2 regions of the Geobacillus sp. E263 genome follow, and region 1 is predicted to be linked to the other one. Evidence: riboswitches for the same ligand, from Rfam matches in the RefSeq annotation. Region 1 holds a riboswitch; the other holds the start of a gene.
What was found. A riboswitch is a leader RNA that binds a small molecule or an ion and turns the genes downstream of it on or off. The one in region 1 is predicted to bind S-adenosylmethionine.
Positions count from the first base shown of each region.

Region 2: it holds a riboswitch for S-adenosylmethionine, as region 1 does, so the genes downstream of both, metK (methionine adenosyltransferase) here and FNL97_RS13385 (methionine biosynthesis PLP-dependent protein) in region 1, are expected to answer to the same signal.

Region 1 covers NZ_CP041632.1:2,616,871-2,622,183, reverse strand. Annotated here, with positions in the region: gene FNL97_RS13415 (hypothetical protein) at 1-150, shown strand, start outside; gene FNL97_RS13410 (YjcZ family sporulation protein) at 227-376, shown strand; gene spoVIF (sporulation-specific transcription regulator SpoVIF) at 496-753, shown strand; gene FNL97_RS13400 (GNAT family N-acetyltransferase) at 1,193-1,624, opposite strand; gene FNL97_RS13395 (YjcG family protein) at 1,626-2,147, opposite strand; gene FNL97_RS13390 (GTNG_0744 family esterase) at 2,212-2,940, opposite strand; SAM riboswitch class I at 3,172-3,284, shown strand; gene FNL97_RS13385 (methionine biosynthesis PLP-dependent protein) at 3,361-4,464, shown strand; gene metC (cystathionine beta-lyase) at 4,469-5,313, shown strand, end outside.
Region 2 covers NZ_CP041632.1:669,887-675,199, forward strand. Annotated here, with positions in the region: gene FNL97_RS03460 (alpha/beta hydrolase family protein) at 9-797, shown strand; gene FNL97_RS03465 (DUF2584 domain-containing protein) at 827-1,069, shown strand; gene pckA (phosphoenolpyruvate carboxykinase (ATP)) at 1,100-2,686, opposite strand; SAM riboswitch class I at 2,872-2,986, shown strand; gene metK (methionine adenosyltransferase) at 3,167-4,378, shown strand; gene asnB (asparagine synthase (glutamine-hydrolyzing)) at 4,580-5,313, shown strand, end outside.

The DNA of each region.
Region 1 (5,313 bases):
GGAAGAGACTTCGATAAAAAAATACAGGAAATCGAGAAGCTAAATAATCAATTTTTAAAAGGCGTCCAAGGAAACTTGGATTATATGAACAAGTGGTTTTCGAAAAAAGAAAACCAGTTTTCGAAGCTGTTTCGGATATTTGGGGAATAGATTTCCATATACGCCTATACCAGTTGCAAGCATGATGAATACGATAAAGTAACAAAGCGTAAGGAGGTGCAACATTATGGGCTTTGGATGCTGCGGTTTCGGAGGATACGGAGGCTTCGGCTATGGAGGCTTTGGCTATGGCGGTTTCGGCCATGGCAGTAGCTTTGTGTTGATTGTTGTGTTGTTCATTTTGTTAATTATTGTCGGTGCTGCGTTTGTATACTAATGTCATGTAATGGGTGCGGGCTGTTCTATTCGACGGGCAGCTCGTACTTTTTCTTTCTGATGTATGCACTTATTGGTTTTCAATTCATACGATATAAGAGGAAAAGGAGGATTTGGTAAATGGATAATCAGTTTTTTAAAAATATCGAAAAGAAAACAGGTGTAAATATGAAAGACGTATTCGAATTAGCCAATTCTTTGCAAAATGCCAATTTTAAAGACGAAAAAACAGTGCGTCACGTCATCAAACGCGTCGCGCAAATCGCCAATCGGAAAGTGCCAAAAGAGCTAGAAGACCAAATCGTCAAAACGATCATTCAAAACGGAAAACAGCTTGATTTTAGTACGATTGCTAACATGTTGAATAACAAAAAGTAAGCAAAAGGGAGTCTTCGGAATCGAAGCTCCCTTTTGTTCTTTATATTCCTTAGAAAAAAATGAATATTGGCAACTAAAGCGAATCAATTACAAAAAGACGGTCTTGAAAATCTATAATATAAATAGTAAACAAAGGAAATAAAATATGCGCGAAGGAATAGACGTTACAATGATTGCTTTCATTCCGAATGAAGCGTGCTGTTGTAGGGCATGGACAATATACAGAAGATATAAAGAAACTAGTGCAGCAAAATATGATATGGCGCGAAAATGATTGACTAAGTCACGAACGGCTTATGTATGAATTGGAAATGAAATTGTATTTTCTCTTGGCTGCTATATCGTATAGCAATAACCGCTTATGTAACAACAGTGTACGCAACTATTCTTTATGGATTGCAGAAAATGAGCAGAGACCGTACCATCGTTTGATACGGTCTTAAAGCGATTTTACCATCGTTACATGAGGGATTCCAGCATCCATAAACACATCGGAAACGGTTTGATATCCAAGTTTTTGATAAAATGGCTCCGCATGTGTTTGCGCGTTCAGTTTTACTTTTGGGACACCTTGTTTTTTTGCAAACTGCTCAATCGCTTCCATAATCAGCTTTCCTGCCCCACTGCCGCGATATTGCGGCAAAACGCAAATTCGTTCGATCTTGCCTAGACCGTTATCGATCGTGCGAAACCTGCCGGCACCAATCGGTTTTTCCCCATCGTACAAAACAAAATGCATCGCTTCTTGCTCAAATTCATCAATTTCTTCTTCTTCCGGAACATGCTGCTCTTCGATAAATACGATTCGTCGAACAAGCAAGGCATCGTTGTATAAAGATGTATCATTTTTTGTTCCGATTGCTACGTTCATATTACTCTTGTTCCTTTCCTCCAACAAGAAATGTTTCATATACTGTCCATGAGCCGTTTTCTAGTTGATATAGAAGGTGGAAGCGGTCAACCGTTTCTTCAAAATGAACGTTTTGCATCCGTAATTGTCCGTATACATCAGCATATTCAGCGTTTGGCAAATCACGGCCGATGGTAATATGAGGGACAAATACGTATTCTGACTTATCAGCAAGGATTCCGCTGTGAAGCCGTTCATGGAGACGCTCGAGCGTTTCATTCGGCTCCACTTTTAAATAAATAACATTGCTTGTTGGATAAAATGAGCTAAACTTTGTCACTTTTAACGGAATGACATCTGTTTCAGCAGCGATTTTGCGCAGTTCCTTTACAATTTCTTTAATTTTCTGGTCGTCAGCTTCAAAAGGCTCTTTTAAGGTTAAATGCGGCGGAATGAGGGCGTAATGGCTGTCGTAACGCTTTCTATAGGAATTGGCAAAATCTTGTATTCGCTTCGAAGGAAATAAAGCAATACCATATTTCATAAAAACCCCTCCTTATGATAAGTAGTACTTAATTATAACAAAATTCCGAAGAGCATAGTAGTGTTTACAAAGAAAGGATATGCGCGATTGCACGCGGAACGTCAGGCTGCCAATATGTCCATGCATGACCGCCATCAAATTCGTTGTATTCATACAAAAATCCTTTTTGAATAAACGCTTCACGCGCCTTTCGATTTGGAGTGATAAAATCGCGCACATTTCCGTCCGTCGTTTTCACTGCTGTTTCGTTTGTACCTACCGAATGGTAAATTTGCAATAATGATGGTTCTGTAAATTGTAAAATTTGTTCGATGATTCCTTCATCGATATATGGCGACTGCATCGCAATTTTTCCAAATGTATGCGGATACAATAATCCTGCCATTAGTGATACAGTGCCGCCAAGGGAATCGCCGATGAGCGCGCGTCCTTTTCCGATTTGGTACGTAGGAAACGTTTGATCTAAAAACGGAACGAGCTCATGTGCTAAAAAACGCAAATAACGGCTGTTTTTCTTTCCGTTTGGATGATATTTCTCATAGCGGTCCTTAACATCGCGATATGGAATTCCGATGACAATGGTGCGGTCAATCTCGCCGTTTTCCATCAGTTGTTCAATAACGCTTTTTATTTTCCCGTACATAAAATAATCTTTCCCATCCTGAGCGATAAGAAGAGAATACTTATGAAGCGGGGAAAACGAACTTGGCAAATAGGCAAGCAGCGTTATTTCCTCATCCAGCTCATCGCTATAAATAGTGTAATCATGCATTGTCCCTTTTTGTAATGCCATGATGGATCCTCCAACAAAAACAGATTCACCTGTTATTGTACCATATTTTTGTAAAAACATGTTAACAAACACAGCAGATTATGATGAATATTTACATAAAAAAGCGCCGGGAGTTTTTCCAACGTATAAAAACAACGTGTCAATTTGAAAAATTTAAAAAATTTCTTGCAAACTTACGATAAATGAGGTACATTTTTTAGTAATCAGAAAAAATGAATAGTGAAGGATGCATTCTTATCAAGAGAAGTGGAGGGAACTGGCCCTATGAAGCTTCAGCAACCAGCCAATTTTTGGCCAGGTGCTAAATCCAGCGAATTGAATTTTTTCAATTCGGCAGATAAGAAGAAGCACTGATCGACGTATGGAAAAGTCTTCTTCTTAGAAGACTTTTTTTATTTTATAGAAGAGGGAGAGATACAGATGGAGAAAATGGAAACGTTATTGGCGCAAATCGGAAACCGCAGTGACACGGTCACAGGAACGGTCAATCCGCCCGTCTATTTTTCGACCGCGTACCGTCATGAAGGAATCGGGAAGTCTACCGGATTTGACTACATTCGTACCGGCAATCCGACGCGGAAAATCGTCGAGGAAGCGATCGCAAAGCTAGAAGGAGGAGACCAAGGCTACGCGTTCAGCTCGGGCATGGCGGCCATTCAGACGGTACTTGCGTTATTTGAAAGTGGGGATGAATTTCTCGTTTCCTCCGATTTATATGGAGGTACATATCGCTTATTTGAACGCGGCTGGCGAAAATACGGCTTGTCTTTTCATTATGTAGATTTTCGCGACATACGATTAGTAGAGAACTACATCACTGAAAAAACAAAAGCGATTTTTTTAGAAACACCGACGAACCCGTTAATGCAGGAGACAGATATTGCGGAAGTGGCAAAACTGGCGAAAAAACATGGGCTGATTCTCATTGTTGACAATACGTTTTACACGCCAGTTATTCAGCGCCCGATCGAGCAAGGAGCCGATATCGTCATCCATAGTGCGACAAAATATTTAGGCGGCCATAACGATGTGTTGGCAGGTCTCGTCGTTGCGAAGGGGGAGGAACTTTGCAAGCGGCTTGCGGAATATCAGAACGCAATTGGCGCTGTGCTTTCACCGTTTGATTCATGGCTGCTTATTCGCGGCATGAAGACGCTGGCGCTTCGGATGCGACAGCACGAAGAAAACGCGAAGCGAATCAGTGAATTTTTAGCGGCGCATGAAGATATTACTGATGTATTATACCCGGGAAGAGGCGGCATGTTATCGTTTCGTTTGCGCGAAGAAAAATGGGTCAACCGCTTTTTGCAAAGTTTACGATTAATTACATTCGCCGAAAGTTTAGGTGGAGTTGAAAGTTTTATTACGTATCCAGCAACGCAAACCCATGCCGATATTCCAGAAGAAATCCGAATCGCCAACGGTGTCTGTAACCGGCTGCTTCGTTTCTCTGTCGGCATCGAGCATGTCGAAGATTTAATTTCTGACTTATCGCAAGCGTTAAAAAGTATGAAAGAGGTGTAGGGAGATGGAACAACACGTATCTTTTCAAACGAAACTGCTCCATAATAAATGGAAAATGGATCCTCAAACGGGAGCGGTCAGTGTGCCGATTCAGCACGCTTCCACGTTCCATCAATTTGATTTTGACACATTCGGCAAATATGATTATAGCCGCTCAGGCAATCCGACGCGCGAAGCGTTGGAAGAGACGATTGCGGCGTTAGAAGGAGGGGTGCGCGGTTTCGCCTTCTCATCCGGAATGGCGGCGATTTCCACCGCTTTTCTCCTCTTGTCCAAAGGCGATCATGTGCTTGTGACGGAAGACGTTTACGGCGGTACATACCGCATGATTACCGAGGTATTGAGCCGCTTTGGCATTGAATATACGTTCGTTGATATGACGGATTTGCATGAAGTAGCTTCCCATATTCGCCCGAATACAAAAGTCATTTACGTTGAAACCCCATCGAATCCGCTTTTAAAAGTGACCGATATTCGCGGGATTGTGAAGCTAGCAAAAGCAAACGGTTGTTTAACATTTTTAGATAATACGTTTATGACTCCCGCGCTGCAACGTCCGCTTGACCTTGGCGTCGATGTCGTCCTTCATAGCGCGACGAAATTTTTATCGGGGCATAGCGACGTTGTTGCCGGGCTTGCTGTTGTCAAAGACGAGGAACTTGCCAAACAGCTGTACAAATTGCAAAACTCTTTCGGAGCGGTGCTCGGCGTCCAAGACGCATGGCTTGTGTTGCGCGGATTAAAGACGCTGCACGTCCGCCTCGAACAATCGTCGCAATCCGCGCTTGCCATCGCCCGTTATTTAGCAAACCATCCAAAAGTGGAAGAAGTGTATTATCCAGGGCTTAC
Region 2 (5,313 bases), 1.5 Mb from region 1:
ATATGGAGATGGACGGATATATCGTGGATCAATATAGATTTCCTTCCCCCAACCCGCATGTGGATGTATTTCTCGTCACGTATTTATGTCAAGGGCTGAAAATTAAAGGTTTTTTGGCCCAGCCGAAAACACCTGGAATATACGATGGTTTTTTATACTTGCGCGGCGGAATTAAAAACGTCGGGCAAGTGCGCCTATCTCGCATTACACAGTTTGCTTCGTACGGATTTGTTGTCATGGCGCCATTTTATCGAGGAAATCAAGGGGGAGAAGGAAATGAAGATTTTGTGGGGGAAGATCGGTATGACGCCCTCGCAAGTTTCCGCCTTTTGCAGCAGCATCCCTGGGTGAATACAAAACGCATTCACGTATTTGGCTTTTCTCGCGGCGGAGCGATGGCGCTTCATACAGCGATTTTGGAGCCTGCGGTTTGTTCTGTCGTTGTCTGGGGCGGAGTATCTGATATTGCATTGACATATTGGGAGCGAGAAGATTTGCGGAGAATGATGAAACGGGTAATAGGCGGAACGCCAACGAAATATCCAGAGCGCTACCGGTGGCGAACCCCATTGTATGAGATCGAAAAGATTCAAGCCCCTGTGTTAATCATTCATGGGGAGAAAGATCGAAACGTTTCGATTGAACACGCGTATCGCCTTGAAAAAAGACTAAAAGAGGCAAATAAACAAGTGACGGCATGGTATTTTCCAAACTTTACTCATTACTTTCCACCGAAAGATAACCGCGAAACAGTTCGTCGGTTAACGGAATGGATGAAACGACAACCAAATGTATGATACGATAAAAAGAAAAGGGGTGTGTTTCAATGGGCATGCCGCTGGAATTTCAAACACTCATTGTGACAAAAGGCAAGGAAAAGCGAGTGAAAGACAATCTATTTATTCTAGAAAAGGAAGGGTATCGTATTTATCCGATCGATATTCCGCTTGAAGTGAGAAGAACGTTGCAAAGCGAAGCGAGCGGCCAAGCAGTGGTAAAAAAGTTGGAACTTGCCAACAATCAGACGATTGTAACGTATGAGCTGATTTCGTTGCATTCGATAAACTAAAAAAGGAGGGAATGATTCCCTCCTTGGAAGTTATACGATTGGACCGCCCAGCGCTTCGATTTCCGGAGCGATATGTTTAAACTTTTGAAAGTTTTCCCGGAATTTTGCGGCAAGTTCTTTTGCTTTTTGTTCATATGCTTGCTTATCGGCCCATGTATTTTTTGGCTGCAGCACTTCATCTGGTACACCAGGAATATGAATCGGAATTTCTAAACCGAAAATAGGGTCCTTCACTGTTTCGACATTGTCGAGTTCTCCTTCGACAGCTGCTTGCACCATTGCACGGGTATAGGCAAGCTTTATGCGGCTGCCGACTCCGTATTCTCCACCTGTCCATCCTGTGTTAACGAGGAACACTCGCACGTTATGTTCAACGATTTTTTTACCGAGCATTTCCGCATATTGCACAGCTGGAAGCGGTAAAAACGGAGCTCCAAAGCAAGTAGAGAATGTCGCTTGCGGAGAAGTGATGCCGCGTTCTGTACCCGCCAGCTTGCTCGTATAGCCGCTTAAGAAATGATACATCGCTTGTTCGCGCGTTAGCTTGCTAATCGGCGGCAATACTCCGAATGCGTCTGCCGTTAAGAAAATAATCGTCGACGGATGACCAGCGATGCTCGGATCAACGATATTGCTAATCGCTTGAATAGGGTAAGCAGCGCGGGTATTTTCCGTTAACGTAGCGTCATCATAATTAGGCAGTCTTGTATGCTCATCGATAATAACGTTTTCGAGCACCGCACCGAATCCGATCGCATCAAAAATTTGCGGTTCTTTTTCCCGTGATAAATTGATGCATTTTGCATAGCAACCGCCTTCGATATTAAAGATGCCGCGGTTGGACCAGCCGTGTTCGTCATCACCAATAAGACGGCGGTTTGGATCGGCGGAAAGCGTCGTTTTTCCCGTGCCGGATAGACCAAAGAATAATGCGACATCCCCTTCTTTACCGACGTTTGCCGAACAATGCATCGATAAAATTCCTTGTTCTGGGAGCAGATAATTCATCACAGTGAAAATCGATTTTTTCATTTCGCCAGCATATTCTGTGCCACCGATTAGCACGATCCGCCGTTCAAAAGAAATAATGATAAATGTTTCCGATCTTGTTCCATCAACAGCAGGATCTGCTTTAAAGTTTGGTGCGCAAATAACGGTGAATTCCGCTTTGTGTGTTTGCAGTTCTTCCGCTGTTGGGCGAATAAATAGTTGATGTGCAAATAAATTTTGCCACGCAAATTCATTAATGACTTGGATAGGTAAGCGGTATTTGGGATCAGCGCCGGCAAATCCTTTAAAAACAAATATTTCATCTTTTTTCATTAAATAGTCAATTACCTTATTGTATAAGTTTTCGAAAACTTCTTCAGAAATCGGCTGGTTCGTCGTCCCCCAATCGATTTTTGATTTCGTCGAAGCTTCTTCTACAATGTATTTATCTTTTGGAGAGCGACCTGTATATTTTCCTGTCGTTACCGCAACTGCTCCGGTAGCTGTCAACCGACCTTCATTTCGTTGCAACACTTTTTCTACAAGCTGTGCTACCGATAAATTATGAAACACATTTGGCTGTTGTAATAATGTGGTAAGTTTACTTGTCATATTAGCGACTCCCATGTACAAAACCTTCCTTTTTATTGAAATGGTCTCCTTAAAATAGTATAACACATTTTTATTATTAGTCCATACTATTTGTGACAATTTCTTTTCTTTTATTTTTCTCATTTTTGTTCATAAAAAAATTGTCTAATTTTGTTGACTTTCTTTATTTAATTACGATATGATAACTCATTGAACGGATACTCTTATCCCGAGCCGGTGGAGGGACAGGCCCGATGAAACCCAGCAACCGTCACAACTGGAAATGTGTGAAATGGTGCTAACCTGTGGCAAGGCAACGTCCTTGAGCGATAAGAGTGAAAGGAGCAATATGATTGCAATGACCTTTCCTCAAAATTACAGGAAAGGTTTTTTTATATGTCTATGTGTCAAGATATATAAAAGCTATAATAAAAGGGAATGAGTACCGTATCATCTGCAGTTTGCAGGAATACAATATTTAGACGTTCGATTATGAAAAGAGGAGGAAACTGACGAATGTCAAAAAAAAGACGTTTATTTACTTCGGAATCTGTAACGGAAGGTCATCCTGACAAAATTTGTGACCAAATTTCCGATGCCATTTTAGATGCCATTTTAGAGAAGGATCCGAATGCTCGCGTCGCATGCGAAACGAGCGTTACAACAGGGCTTGTGCTCGTAAGTGGAGAAATTACGACATCAACATATGTAGATATCCCGAAAATCGTCCGCGATACGGTTCGCGAAATTGGCTATACTCGTGCGAAATATGGTTTTGATGCCGATACTTGTGCTGTATTGACATCGATTGACGAACAGTCTCCAGATATCGCAATGGGAGTCGATAAGGCGTTAGAAGCCCGCGAAGGTCAGATGACTGACGAGGAAATTGAAGCGATCGGTGCTGGAGACCAAGGGTTAATGTTTGGATTTGCTTGCAATGAAACGAAAGAATTAATGCCGCTTCCGATTTCGTTAGCGCATCGTTTGGCACGCCGTTTGTCAGAAGTGCGGAAAGAAGCCATTTTGCCATATTTGCGTCCAGATGGCAAAACACAAGTAACAGTAGAATACGATGAAAATGGAAAACCAGTGCGTATTGATACGATCGTTGTATCAGCGCAACATCATCCGGAAATTACACAAGAACAAATTGAGCGCGATATTAAAGAACATGTCATTAAGCCGGTTGTACCAGCAGAACTGATCGATGAAAACACAAAATATTTTATTAACCCGACAGGCCGTTTCGTCATCGGCGGACCTCAAGGCGACGCTGGCTTAACAGGACGGAAAATTATCGTTGACACATATGGCGGTTATGCTCGCCATGGCGGCGGTGCGTTTTCTGGTAAAGATCCGACAAAAGTAGACCGCTCCGCAGCCTATGCAGCGCGTTATGTAGCGAAAAACATTGTTGCTTCAGGACTTGCGGATAAATGTGAAGTGCAGTTGGCATATGCGATCGGTGTTGCAAGACCGGTTTCCATTTCCATTGATACGTTCGGAACCGGAAAAGTATCCGAAGATATTTTAATTGAAGTGGTGCGCAACAACTTTGATCTTCGCCCAGCTGGCATTATTAAAATGTTAGATTTGCGCCGCCCAATTTATAAACAAACAGCGGCTTATGGCCATTTCGGACGCACGGACATCGATCTTCCATGGGAGCGCACTGATAAAGCGGAAACATTGAAAGAGCAAGCTCTTGCGTTAGCAAAGCAATAACAAACAGAAAAGGGAGTTACGTTATGTAGCTCTCTTTTTTTGGCAAAATCAAGGGCAAACGCAACGAAAAAGCATCTGCTTTGACTGCTCTGCAGAAAAGATTGGCAACAATTTGTTTCAAAAGAGTAAACGAAATGCTATATTCCTATTATGTATGGTATAACCAATAGGGTAAATATAAGAGGACAGGTGAAACAAAACATGTGTGGGTTTATCGGATGCGTTCATGATGAGCCGAAAATGCCAGACGAACAATGGCAGAAAACGTTCGAAGAGATGAATGATATGATTACACATCGTGGTCCGGACGATCATGGATACTATTTTGATGAATATGTCCATTTCGGGTTCCGCCGCTTAAGCATCATTGATTTAGAAGCAGGTCATCAGCCGCTTTCTTACGAAAATGAGCGGTATTGGATTATTTTTAATGGCGAAATTTACAATTACCTTGAGCTGCGGGATGAATTAGTGGAAAAAGGATATGAATTTGCAACCAACTCGGATACGGAAGTCATTATCGCTCTTTACAGCGCTGAAAAAGAAAAAGCGGTAGAAAAGCTTCGCGGCATGTTTGCGTTTGTCATTTGGGATAAAGAAGAAAAAACGATTTTTGCCGCGCGCGACCCATTCGGCATTAAGCCGTTTTTCTACTTAGAAGAAGCGGGTCGTACGTTTTTTGCATCGGAAAAGAAAAGCATTTTGCATGCGATGGAAAACGACGTTCTTGATTATAATGCACTGCAGCACTATTTAACATTCCAATATGTGCCTGAGCCAATGACCATGTCCGCTGGGATTAAAAAATTGGAGCCGGGCCACTATATCAAAAAGAAAGTCGGTGAAAAATTAACGGTACACCGCTATTGGAAAGCGCGGTTCCAGCCTGTATGGAAATCGGAAGACGAATTTGTGAAAGAAATTCGCGATGTTTT